Regions from separate parts of the Sporomusa rhizae genome, predicted to be linked through region 2. Evidence: predicted binding sites of a transcription regulator. Region 2 holds the regulator's gene; each other region holds the start of a gene.
The links. Region 2 encodes HrcA, which represses chaperone genes, less so after heat shock. Its sites were predicted from a motif close to TGTTAGCACTCNNNNNNNNNGAGTGCTAACA; they were not measured.
Positions count from the first base shown of each region.

Region 1 (4,296 bases), 1.1 Mb from region 2:
CACCCATACCGCCCATGCCGCCCATAGCAGCTGCAGCAGCGCCAGCGTCCTTTTCAGGCTTGTCAGCAACAAGGGTTTCAGTGGTAAGAACCATAGCTGCGATGCTAGCAGCGTTTTGTAGCGCTGAACGAGTAACTTTAGCCGGGTCAACAATACCAGCGGCAATCATGTCAACATATTCTTCGCTCAGAGCGTTGAAGCCTTTACCTTTGCCGGCTTTCTTAACGTTTTCAACAACAACGGAACCTTCGAGACCAGCGTTGTTAGCGATTTGACGAACTGGTTCTTCGATAGCACGTTTTACAATCTCAACGCCAGTTTGCTCGTCGCCGGTAAGTTTAATGCTGTCAAGGCTTGCTTGAATGTCAATGAAGGTGGTGCCGCCGCCAGCGACGATGCCTTCTTCAACAGCAGCGCGGGTTGCGTTAAGAGCATCTTCAATGCGCAGTTTCTTCTCTTTAAGTTCAACTTCGGTAGCAGCGCCTACTTGAATAACGGCTACGCCGCCAGCAAGTTTAGCCAGACGCTCTTGAAGCTTTTCTTTATCAAAATCAGAAGTGGTTTCTTCAATTTGTGCGCGGATTTGGTTAACACGCTTTTTGATTTCTTCCACTACACCACTGCCGTCAACAATAGTGGTTTCTTCTTTCGATACACGAACTTGACGGGCACGACCAAGATCTTCCATGGTTACACTGTCAAGCTTGCGACCGAGTTCCTCGGTGATAACAGCGCCGCCAGTAATGATAGCGATGTCTTCCAGCATAGCTTTTCTGCGATCGCCAAAACCAGGAGATTTAACAGCAACAGCGCGGAATGTGCCGCGAAGTTTGTTTACAACGAGAGTAGCAAGTGCTTCGCCTTCTACGTCTTCAGCAATGATTAAGAGTTCTTTGCCTTGTTGAACTACTTTTTCTAATACAGGCAGTAAGTCGGCAATGGCGCCAATCTTACGGTCGGTAATAAGAATGTAAGGATCGTTTAAAACAGCTTCCATTTTGTCGGCATCAGTAATCATGTAAGGGGAGATGTAGCCACGGTCAAATTGCATACCTTCTACAACATCCAAATCAGTACCCATGGTTTTGGACTCTTCCACAGTGATAACACCGTCTTTGCCCACTTTTTCCATAGCTTCAGCGATTAAAGAGCCAATTTCTTCATCAGCAGCCGAGATAGAAGCAACCTGAGCAATAGCGTCCTTGGTTTCAACTTTCTTGGAGCTTTTCTTAATTTCGTCAACAAGTACGTTTACAGCTTGTTGAATACCTTTTTTGATGATCATCGGGTTAGCGCCGGCAGCTACGTTTTTCATGCCTTCGCGAATCATAGCTTGAGCAAGTAAAGTAGCGGTGGTAGTACCGTCACCAGCAACATCGTTGGTTTTGGTAGCAACTTCTTTAACAAGCTGAGCACCCATATTTTCAAACGGATCTTCTAACTCAATATCACGAGCGATGGTTACACCGTCGTTAGTGATAGCTGGAGCGCCAAATTTCTTATCAAGAACAACGTTCCGGCCTTTAGGTCCTAAAGTAACTTTAACAGCGTTAGCAAGCGCATTTACGCCTTTTTCGAGCGCGCGGCGTGCATCTTCGTCAAACAAAATTTGTTTAGCCATTTATGTATTACCTACCTTTCGCTTTATAATATAATTAGGCTAATTATTCAATTATAGCCAGGATGTCTCTTTCATTAATGATGAGGTACTCTTTGCCTTCAACTTTAACTTCAGTGCCAGCGTACTTGGAGAAAATAATTTTGTCGCCAACCTTAACGTCTAAAGCAACCTTTTGGCCATTTTCCAGAGTTCTGCCTGTACCTACAGCCACAACCTTACCTTCTTGCGGCTTCTCCTTAACAGTGTCCGGAAGAACAATACCGCTTTTGGTAACTTCCTCCTTTGCCAAAGCTTCAATAACTACTCTGTCGCCTAATGGCTTAATCATGAAAAGAACCTCCCTTTATAGTGTGTTATATAGTTAACTTTTTTGTTAGCACTCACTAGAGTTGAGTGCTAATTCCATAATTTATAATATAAAATTTACTCAAAAAAATCAAGTGTATTTAAGCAAAAACCAGAAATTTTTTTTAAAAGCTGTTAGAAAAATCAAGGCAGAGACCTTACTGGCCTCTGCCCCGACAGAAAATACCTTTATTATCGTTTACGGGTGGCTGATTCAACAATTGCTGCAGCCACTTCCCGGATTGATTTCCGCTTACTCATACTATACTGCTGAATACGCCGGTATGCTTCATTCTCAGTCAAGCTATACGCATCCATCAAAATACCTTTAGCCCTGTCAAGAATCTTTCTGGTTTCAAGCGAATTTTTAACCTCTTCCAGTTCCCGTTCTAACTCGGCAAACTCCTGAAACCTGGATAAAGCAATCTCCATTGCTGGAAATAGATTAGCCTCTTTAACTGGTTTGACTAAATAAGCCAATACCCCTGAATCTTTGGCCTTTTCCACAATTTCTTTCTGGCTGAAAGCAGTCAATAACAATACTGGTGCCAACTTCTCATTAGAAATGATTTTCGCAGCCGTAATTCCATCCATTTCAGGCATCTTGATATCCATTATAACAAGGTCAGGATGAAATTTACGGGCTAATTCAACGGCTTTAACACCATCCGCAGCTTCTCCTACTACGGTATGACCGGCTTCTTCTAAAAGTTCCTTCAGATCCATTCTGATAATTGATTCATTATCGGCTATCACTATCCGCAAAGCGTCCATGCTATTCCTCCTTCGCCTCTTTAGAGCCTTCCAACTGCCGGGGAATTGTAACAAAAGCATGGGTTCCGGCACGGGAAAACAGGCGGAACTCCCCCCCAAGATCGTTCTCTATCAATGTCCGGACAATCTGCAAGCCCAGACTACTGGTATTTGGGAGACTAAAATCTTCAGGAAGGCCGATACCGTTATCATAGATATCTATCTGATAACTTTCCGGTGTTGTTGTGATGTCTACGCCAATAAGACCTTCTTTGCGTCCAACAAAACCGTGTTCAATAGAGTTTTGAATTAGCTCGTTGATAACCAAAGCCAAACTGCTGGCCTGCTCAGAGGGTAATATTACCGTCTGTCCATTAAGTACTGTTTCAATATTAAAATCAGGCTCAAGCATATTCTGGATAACTAAATCAAGAATATTTTTGGTAACTTCCGCCACATCGATAAATTCTCTGTCTTGCTGGGATAAAAATTCATGCACTACAGATATACTTAAAATCCGGTTTACACTTTCTCTAAGTGCCGCTTTTACATCTGGCGTTTTGGTACGTCTTGCTTGCAGCCGCAGCAGGCTGGCAATCGTCTGCAGATTATTTTTTACCCGGTGGTGAATTTCTTGAATAACTGCTGATTTTACCAACAACTCTTTTTCTTTTTTTCTAATCTCTGTAACATCGCCAATAATAAATATGGTGCGTATCACCGAACCATTGGAAAAAACCGGGATAGCCCTTTGCACCAGAATCAAATTGCCTGCTTCCATTTCTCTTTCCTGTGGCTGTCCGGTAGAATAAGCGTGCTGCGCAAGTTTCATATTGACTTGACGATCAGATACCCTCCTGCCAATAATCCGGTTAGCACCTAGCAATTTATAAATGCCAACGGCTGACGGATTGGCAAAGGCGATATGACCACGTTCGTCAATTACAACAATGCCATCACGAGTACCTAGCGGCCGGTAAACTGATCGGCTCATAGGCTCGCTGCTGGCAGCAGCCATTGTCAAGAGCATATAAGCCGTGGCAATCAACATGCTGTGACCATCAGCACTTGCTTCTTGGCTGTTTGTCTCAAAACTAGCTGCAGCGATGATAACACCAGATACATCTCTGATAGGAAAAACCTGCATTTCAAGCGCTTCCATGCCAAGCGCCCACTCACGTTGCCCGGCAATGGTTACACCTGAAACCAAGGTCCGCCACACCAGTGGTTCTTCGCTGGCCTGGACAGTAGTTCCCAAAATATTGGGTTTAACTTCAATGTAACTGGTATTAGGCTTAACTTGAGCCACAAGAACCAGGAAATTCTCGTTACGGGCAGGAGCATATAATGTCACCTGGGCATGAGCAAGATCAGCAGCCAATCCTAATACATTTGTTACATTATCAATTATCTGCGTTTGATTCGAGGTCAATGCTGTGATTTTCCGGCAAATATCTGCAGCCACACCCATTAAATAGTACCTCCTGTCCCAAAGAAACAAGCCAAGCTGCTAATCTTTATGTATTCAACTGTAACCCGAAAAATTCCTTGTTATCTGGTCTCAATTTAATAAAGTT
Region 1 covers NZ_CP156925.1:1,878,346-1,882,641, reverse strand. Annotated here, with positions in the region: gene groL (chaperonin GroEL) at 1-1,621, opposite strand, end outside; gene groES (co-chaperone GroES) at 1,665-1,949, opposite strand; gene SRRS_RS08385 (ANTAR domain-containing response regulator) at 2,159-2,740, opposite strand; gene SRRS_RS08380 (sensor histidine kinase) at 2,742-4,190, opposite strand.
Region 1: the regulator HrcA is predicted to act here: its motif matches at 1,993-2,023, upstream of groES (co-chaperone GroES).

Region 2 (4,296 bases):
TTTGTAACCTTTTTGCAATTCTTCGATAATCATACCTTCAGGTTGATTGGCATCTTCCACTCGCATAACGGCTTCATGCTGGGTAGGATCAAAGATATTCCCAACAGCATTTATTGACTCTACTCCTAATTGAGAAAGCGCGTTATTAAGTTGGCGGAATATCATTTGCACCCCAGTAGCCAAAGTCTCGACATCTGTCGCAGTAGTGGCAGTTGCCCTTTCAAAATTATCAACAACAGGTAACAATTCACATATAATTCGTTCAGCCACTATATTTGATAATTCTTCTTTCTCTTGTCTGGTACGCCGCCGGAAGTTATCAAAATCGGCTTGCAGCCGCTTATACCTGTCACTCATTTCATCAAGCAACTGGCTTTTTTCGTTTAATGCGGTTATAAATTGATTTACCTCATCCGGACTAAAGCATACTTCAGGATTACTATCATTTACAGTTTCGGCATTTAAATTTTCCTGAACTGCCTCAGTTTGTTCTTTTTCTGCCACTTACTCCACCTCCGCTATATTAAAAGTCAGGCATTCCACTTTCTGAACCGCCCGCCTTCTGGGCATTAGCGCCTTCTTCTTTTTTCTTTATAATTGTATCAATACGCAAAATAGCTACAGCTACCTCGCCGGCCGCCTTAATGGCATGCAGTTTTACCGGAACAGGATCAATAACCCCACGTTCCAACAGGTCAATTACTTCGCCACTATCACAATCAACACCAAGTGAATCAAGGTTTTGCGCTGCTTGGGCAGTAATTACATCTTCTACTTTTTCCAGTGGATTAAAACCTGCATTTTCTACAATTTGCGATAACGGTTGCTTCAAAGCGTGCGAAACGCAATCAAGACCGTAAGCAGCCATTCCTTTTAGATTTTCCCGGTATTTGCCTACTTCACGCGTCATGGCGATTTCAATCGAACCGCCTCCGGGTACGTAACCTCCTTTTACAGCCGCCTGTACGCTGGATGCTGCATCTTTAGCGATGCGTTCACGCTCCCCTACCACTTCTTCGGTGGCAGCACCGACAAGAATTGTTGCCATCGGCTTACCATTACCGCCGATAACGCGTACTTGCTCGAGTTTTTCATCCTGATAAACTTTTTCGGCGGCACCCAAGTATTTTTCAATATCAGCCAATTCTTTTTTCAGTCCGGTGCGTTTAATCATTCGTGCACCGGTATGGTCTGCTACCCGGCGTAGATCTTTGGAAGATACGCGTTCTATAACCATGATATTAGCGTCTGTAAGGATTTCTTCTGCAGCACTATGTACGCCACGGTCAACCATAACAATGTTAATGCCAAGGTCTACAATTTTTTGAACATTCTTCTTAAACTCATCTTGAAGATCAATATACCGTTTAAATCCGGCTTCTGTGCTTAATGCCTCATCTTCAATTTCTTCAGGTTCAAGGGCATCGTCAATAAGCAGAAGTTTAGCATTAAGTATTTCATCAGGCATTTCCTGGGTCATGCGTTCTTGATCAACAATTACACCCATAAATACTTCATTACTAGCGCCCGCTTCCGCAGTAATAATTTCAGACAGTCTAAAATTATACTCATTTAGTTTTTCTACACCAATGAGTTTAGCTGCCTCTACAACTAAATCGGCGATATCCTCATGTTCACGCCCCGCAATCATAGCAATACTGCGAAGTATGGGATCATCAATCTCAGTAATAGTGCGAGCACGTTCTTTTACACTGTCAAGAACCTTGGCAACACCGTATTTAATGCCTTCTATAACGCGGGCAACAGGGACACCGCGCATAACTTGATTTACACCCTCTGATACTAGGCTGCCAGCCATAATCGTGGTAGTGGTTGTACCATCTCCCACCTCTGCCTGCTGAGCCTTGGCCGTATTAATTAACATTTTGGCAGCCGGATGGTTGACATCCATTTTGTCTAAAATTGTAACACCGTCATTAGTAATAATTACTTCGCCAAAACGGTCCACCAACATTGTATCAAGACCTTTTGGACCTATCGTACCTTCAACAGCAGCAGTAATTGCCCGCACTGCATTAGCGTTAGTTAACAGAGCCGCCAGTCTTTCATCAACATCAGCGCCACTGCCTGCTTGCTTCAAATTCATGGATTTCCTCCCACCTATAAAACTTTATACTTATTCAGGATTTCACCTAAATGGCGTTGCATAAATTTAAGAACAGACATCGTTTTGCCATATTCCATCCGTGTAGGGCCGAGCACAGCAACAGTTCCTACTACCTGACCATCAATACGGTATGTTGCCTGAACAACACTGCAGTCATGAATACCAGTATATTTATTTTCTTGACCTATTGTAACAACAACACCATCACTATTAGCCATGTGAAGAATGTCGCATAAAAGCCGGTCTTCTTCCAGCATGGATAGTAGTCCCTGGACTTTATCAACATCCCGGAATTCTGGTTGATTCAGCATTTGTGTTGTACCGCCAAGATAAATTTTTTCATTTTTCTCAGTAGCAAGAACATGTTTGAGCAGACTAACAGCCCGTTCATATAATTGTGGATCAGGTAAAATGTCATTTTGAATATCCTGGAGCATGGGTGTTGTTATCCGCTCAACTGCCAATCCCCCTAAACGGGAATTTATCGCAGCAGCTACGCGGCCTAAGTCATCGTGACTAAGCCCCTCGGGGATTTCGATTATTTTATTTTCTAAAAGGCCGGTATCTGTAACAATAACAACAATCGACCGGCGCTCGTCAAGCGGCAGAAACTGCAGGTATTTAAACATGCATTGGGACACTTGTGGTGCCAGCACCATTGAAACATTCCGTGTCATTCGTGAAAGAATTTTTGCGGTTTCCTGAAAAACTTCGTCAATTCTGCGCGCTTTGGTTTGATACCAATTATCAATTATTTGTATATCTCTTTCAGAAATTTGCGGAGGTGCCAGTAAACAGTCAACATAAAATCGATAGCCTTTAACCGATGGAATTCTACCCGCTGAAGTATGCGGTTGTTCAAGATAACCCAAAAGTTCTAAATCGGCCATTTCATTACGGATGGTGGCAGGACTTATACCTAAATTATACTTACGGGCAATTGTTCGCGAGCCGACCGGTTCGGCGGTAGATATATAATCATCAATAATGGCTTGTAAGATTTGTTGCTTTCTTTCATCCATATCGACTCCACCTCCTTGTTGTTAGCACTCATACCAGTCGAGTGCTAACACCTACTAAAAAAATACCACTCATTGGGTGTAATGTCAAGATAGTAAAGGCTCATCTGCTGGAGTTAATCTGGTAAAAAACTTCTAAATACAATATTACCAAACTTCATACCTTTTTCAGTCAGCCATACTTGCTTTTTATCTGTTGCTATCAAGCTTTGGTTTTCAAGTTTTTCGCAAGTAATGCCAAAATGCTCAAAAAAATCAGTTTCAAATTGCTGGCTAAAATCACACACAACCATTCCCCGGGTAGTTCGCAGTGCTAAAAAAATATATTCAGCCATCGACTGACCTGGAGTCAGGATATCACGCATAACAATTGGCGAACGGCCTCCCGCTATAGCACTTATATATTCTTGGACGCTAGCCGTTGAACTTATGCGCTGCCCATGGGAGAATGAGTGCGCGGCACAGCCAAGTCCCAAATATGGTTGATAACGCCAATATTTCAGATTATGCCGGCATTCCCTGCCGGTAAAAGCAAAATTGGATATTTCATACCTGAATAAACCTTGTGCAGGTAAAAAGCTTGTCATTAAATCATACATTGCTTCTTCTTCTGTTTCGTCAGGCAGCTCAAGCTCGCCCCGTTCGTAGGCCAAGGCTAGCGGAGTTTCTTCTTCCAACTTAAGTCCATACACCGAAATATGCTGGATAGGTAATGCTGCCGCCTGTTTAAGATCTGCGGCAAAGCCTGACAAGGTCTGTCCCGGCAATCCATACATTAAATCAATACTAATAGTATTAAACCCAACAGCTTGAGCATATTCCAAAGCAGTCATACTGTCATACAGGGTATGAATCCGCCCCAAACGTCTAAGTAACTCATTATTAAAAGACTGGACTCCAAAGCTTACTCTGTTTATACCTGCAGTTTTCAAGCGTGCCAACTGCGTTAGCGTCACTGTACCAGGGTTGGCTTCCATGCTGATTTCGGCTTTGTCCTCAATGGTAAAACTACTATAAAGACTTCTTAGTATCTGTTCCATTGATTCAGCAGGCAACAGGCTTGGTGTTCCGCCGCCAATATAAACTGTGTCAACTACAGGCTTACATAACATACCGCCTTGTTCAGCAATCTGCTGACACAAGGCGGTA
Region 2 covers NZ_CP156925.1:2,937,099-2,941,394, forward strand. Annotated here, with positions in the region: gene grpE (nucleotide exchange factor GrpE) at 1-504, opposite strand, end outside; gene SRRS_RS13860 (TCP-1/cpn60 chaperonin family protein) at 524-2,107, opposite strand; gene hrcA (heat-inducible transcriptional repressor HrcA) at 2,122-3,150, opposite strand; gene hemW (radical SAM family heme chaperone HemW) at 3,264-4,296, opposite strand, start outside.

Region 3 (4,296 bases), 230 kb from region 2:
GTTGGTGATTTAAAAAAAGTTTTATCCAATGTTAAAACACGTGGTATTTGGGGAGAGATGCAGCTGGCGTCTCTGCTAGAACAAGTTCTAACGCCGGAACAATATGCTGTTAATGTGATAACCAAGCGTGGCAGTCAAGACCGGGTTGAATTTGCCGTAAAACTTCCCGGAAAGGATGAGTACGATACGACTGTATGGCTGCCTATTGATGCTAAATTTCCACAGGAAGATTATCAACGCCTAATGGATGCGCAGGAAGCGGCTAACGCGGAATTGGCAGCTGCGGCTGCTGCCAACTTGGAGATACGAATTCGGCAGGAAGCTAAAACAATCAAAGAGAAGTACATTGATCCACCTAATACTACTGATTTTGCCATTATGTTTCTTCCTGTCGAAGGGTTATATGCGGAGGTGTTACGTCGTCCAGGCTTATGTGATACTTTGCAGCGCGAGTATCGTGTTAGCATTACTGGGCCGACTACATTAGCGGCTCTGTTAAATAGTCTGCAGTTAGGTTTTCGGACACTAGCTATCGAAAAGCGTTCAAGCCAAGTTTGGACTCTTTTAGGTGCAGTTAAAACTGAGTTTGGTAAGTTTGGTGATGTGCTTGAGAAAACTAAAGAAAAACTTGAACAGGCAAGCAGGCAAATAGAGGGCGCCGCTGTTCGTACCCGCGCTATAGAGCGTAAGCTTAAAACTGTTGAGCAGTTACCAATCACGGATGCCGTCAAAGTATTAGGGCAATACGATGATTAAACAAGAATAGTTAAGACAAAAAGGCACAGACCGCTAGTATCAAATTCAATGGTCTATACTTTTTTTATATGTAGTTTGAGATGGCTTTGTTGTCATCCCATCCTCTAAGTGCATTCGTATAGCTTGCTCCTTAATAGCTACTGGAATAATGTCTCATTCCTTTTTTTCAGACATAGCAAAGCCTCCTACGTGGGTTATTTTTATCCTACCATAGGAGGCTTTTTGTTTCATCTTTCCATTTCCGGGTTCATTTCATGTGACTGTATGCGGGTTTTCTTATAAATTTAGCTGTTTTCTTTGGCAATATTTCGCGCTTTTAAGATATAACCACCAACGATAACAGCCAAAGTCAGCAATACTTTTACGGCTAGCGCATACTCATGAATGTAAGCTCCTACGGCGCTGTCGCTGAGAATCATTTCAGCAGCAGCGTAGCCTAATACCCCTGCCCCGAAATAAATAATAACCGGAAAACGATCCATAAGCTTCATTAAAAGCTGAGCACCAAATACGACTAATGGAATGCTGGTTGCAAGACCGGCGGTTATCAGGCTGTATTTTCCGGAAGGAACAGTTTGGGCAATTGCTGCCAATGCAATTACATTGTCGAGACTCATGATAAGATCGGCAAACAATATAATCTTAATGGCTTCACGATAAGATGTCGCTTCACCATAATCACTTTCATTGCCATCTGACTGTAAGAGGTTAATGGCGATATAGAGCAAGGCGAGACCGCCTAAAAATTGTAGGTAAGGAATATTTAAAAGAAAAGCTGCTACAAAAGTCAAGATAATTCTCAGGATAACCGCGCCTACACTTCCCCATAAAATTGCCATTTTTCTTTGTCCGGCCGGTAGGTTCTTACTGGCTAAAGCAATAACTACAGCGTTATCACCGCTTAAAACCAGATTGATTAGTAGAATACTTCCTAGTGCCATAAACCATTCTGGTCCAATTGTACCGAAAAAGTCCATGTTAAAGACCTCCTATGCTTATATTTTATAGTATTACCTAAGTGAATACTGTATAACGAAAAGAAATAATTAGCTTAATAACCCTCCCCTTCCCACTTTCCAAAAAAACAAAGAGACCTTAGGTACGCAATAATACATACCGAAGGTCTCACTATTGGCTATCACCAACGATAACGCCAGATGCCACCTGGCACCGTATGTTGACGTTATCCGAGAGTTACTCCCCTTACGATTTAGGAGTATATTTATTTGTTTGAATTATAGCTAATATCCGGCTGGTTGTCAAGGAAGTTTCTAAAAAGAAGCTATTAGGCGACAGACGAAGTAAGATTGCGTAATTCGTATTTATTTAAAGAAAAAATGCTATTTATACTATTTTAAGGTATTTTTATCTAATAAAGTATTTGATTTTGTTAAACATTTTGGTTATTATTTAAATATAAATTAGCACTCAGAGACTTAGAGTGCTAACAATACTAATTTTATCGGAGGTTTACTATGTCTCAAGAAACCATTGCCAAAGAAACAAGAGAATTTCAAGCAGAAACAAAACAGCTCTTGGATTTGATGATTCATTCTATCTACACAAATCGTGAGATTTTCTTGCGGGAGCTAATTTCCAATGCCTCAGATGCTATCGATAAAGTGCGGTTTGAGTCTCTTACCAACCATGATTTGTTAGAAGGTAATAGAGATTTTGAAATCTTCCTTATTCCGGATGATACTACTAATACGCTTACTATTTCTGATAATGGTATGGGTATGACCGCTAATGAAGTTATTGACAACATCGGTACTATCGCTAAATCTGGGACTAAAGCCTTCCTGGAAAAAATAAAGGAGACTGGCTCTGTCGCTGATACAGAACTAATTGGCCAATTTGGAGTCGGTTTTTATTCAGCCTTTATGGTAGCTGAAAAGGTTACGCTGTTAACTCGTGTTCCAGGTCATAAAGGTGTTAAATGGGAATCAAATGGTGACGGTACCTATACTATCGAAGAGTGCGACAAGGATACACGTGGTACAACTATTATCTTAACTCTTAAGAAAGAATATAACTCGCCAGATCACCCGGAAGAGAATTTCACTGACCGGTACATACTGCAGAATTTAGTTAAGAAATACTCTGATTATATTCGCTATCCAATCAAAATGAATTTCGTAAAAGAAGAAAAACCGAAGGATCCTGATGGGAAAATAATTGAGGATGCCCCTGCCATTAAAACCACTGAGGTAAGAATCCTTAATTCGATGATGCCGCTTTGGGCGAAAAACAAAAACGATATAACTCAAGACGAATACAATCAGCTTTATCAAAACCTTTTCCATGATTGGGAAAACCCGCTTGAGACCATTCATTCCAAAGTAGAAGGCGCTGTTGAATATACTACCCTCCTCTTTATCCCTGCCCATGCTCCATTCGACTTATATCAGCAGGAAGTAACTAATGGGATCCGGTTATACTCCAAAAATGTCTTTATCATGGAGAACTGTCAGGATTTACTTCCTGAGTATTTTCGCTTCGTGCGAGGCTTAGTTGATTCTCCTGACTTCTCTCTTAACATTTCGCGGGAACTTTTACAGCATAGCCAACAACTTAAATTGGTAGGCAAAAACCTGGAAAAGAGCGTTCTCAAAACATTGGAAAACATGCTCAATAAAGACCGTACCAAGTATGAGCAGTTTTGGAAGGAATACGCCCAAGCTATCAAAACAGGCGTGTATGCGGATTACAGCGGTCGTGACAAGTTAAAGGGTTTGTTACTCTTCTCTTCTTCTCATTCGGAAGGAGTAAGCACTCTGGACGAATATATTTCGCGAATGCATGAAAATCAAAAGGCTATCTACTATGCCACAGGTAAAGATCGCGCCGCGGTAGAGAGTTTGCCGCAAATGGAACTTCTAAAAGAAAAGAATATTGAAGTTCTCTACCTTTTTGATCGGGTCGACGAATTTGCTATTGATGCTCTCCGCGAATATAACGGCAAAAAGTTCCAGTCAATTAGCCGCGGAACACTAGATATCGAAGAGATAGCAAATGAAGATTCACAGAAAAACATTAATCAGGTTGCCCAGGAAAATGACACACTTATTAATGCAATTAAAGAGCAGTTAAAAGGCAAAGTAGCCGACGTGAAAATCAGTAACCGGTTAAAATCAAGTGCTGTTTGCTTAGTAAGCGATGATAATGGCATTAGTATCTCAATGGAACAAATTTTAGCCGAGATGAATAGAACCTCTTTTAAAGCCAAACGTATCCTGGAGCTTAATCCCGAACATCAAATATTTGATACTCTCAAAAAAATATTTGAACAGCCTTCTGCAGCTGATACTTTCAAAGATTACTGTGAATTGCTTTATGGTCAAGCGTTACTCATGGAAGGGCTTACTCCTGAAGATCCAGTAAACTTTGCCAAAATAGTAGCTAATCTGATGGCTCATACTGAAAAATAAACGCTAGCTATAAGCAGACAACAAAAATAGTATCGCCCTAACTGTGTAAGTTAGGGCGATATATTTTACCTGATTACTTTTTGGTTATGAGGTCTAAGTTTTACGTATA
Region 3 covers NZ_CP156925.1:2,706,906-2,711,201, forward strand. Annotated here, with positions in the region: gene SRRS_RS12620 (DNA recombination protein RmuC) at 1-756, shown strand, start outside; gene SRRS_RS12625 (TerC family protein) at 1,041-1,733, opposite strand; gene htpG (molecular chaperone HtpG) at 2,232-4,187, shown strand.
Region 3: the regulator HrcA is predicted to act here: its motif matches at 2,176-2,206, upstream of htpG (molecular chaperone HtpG).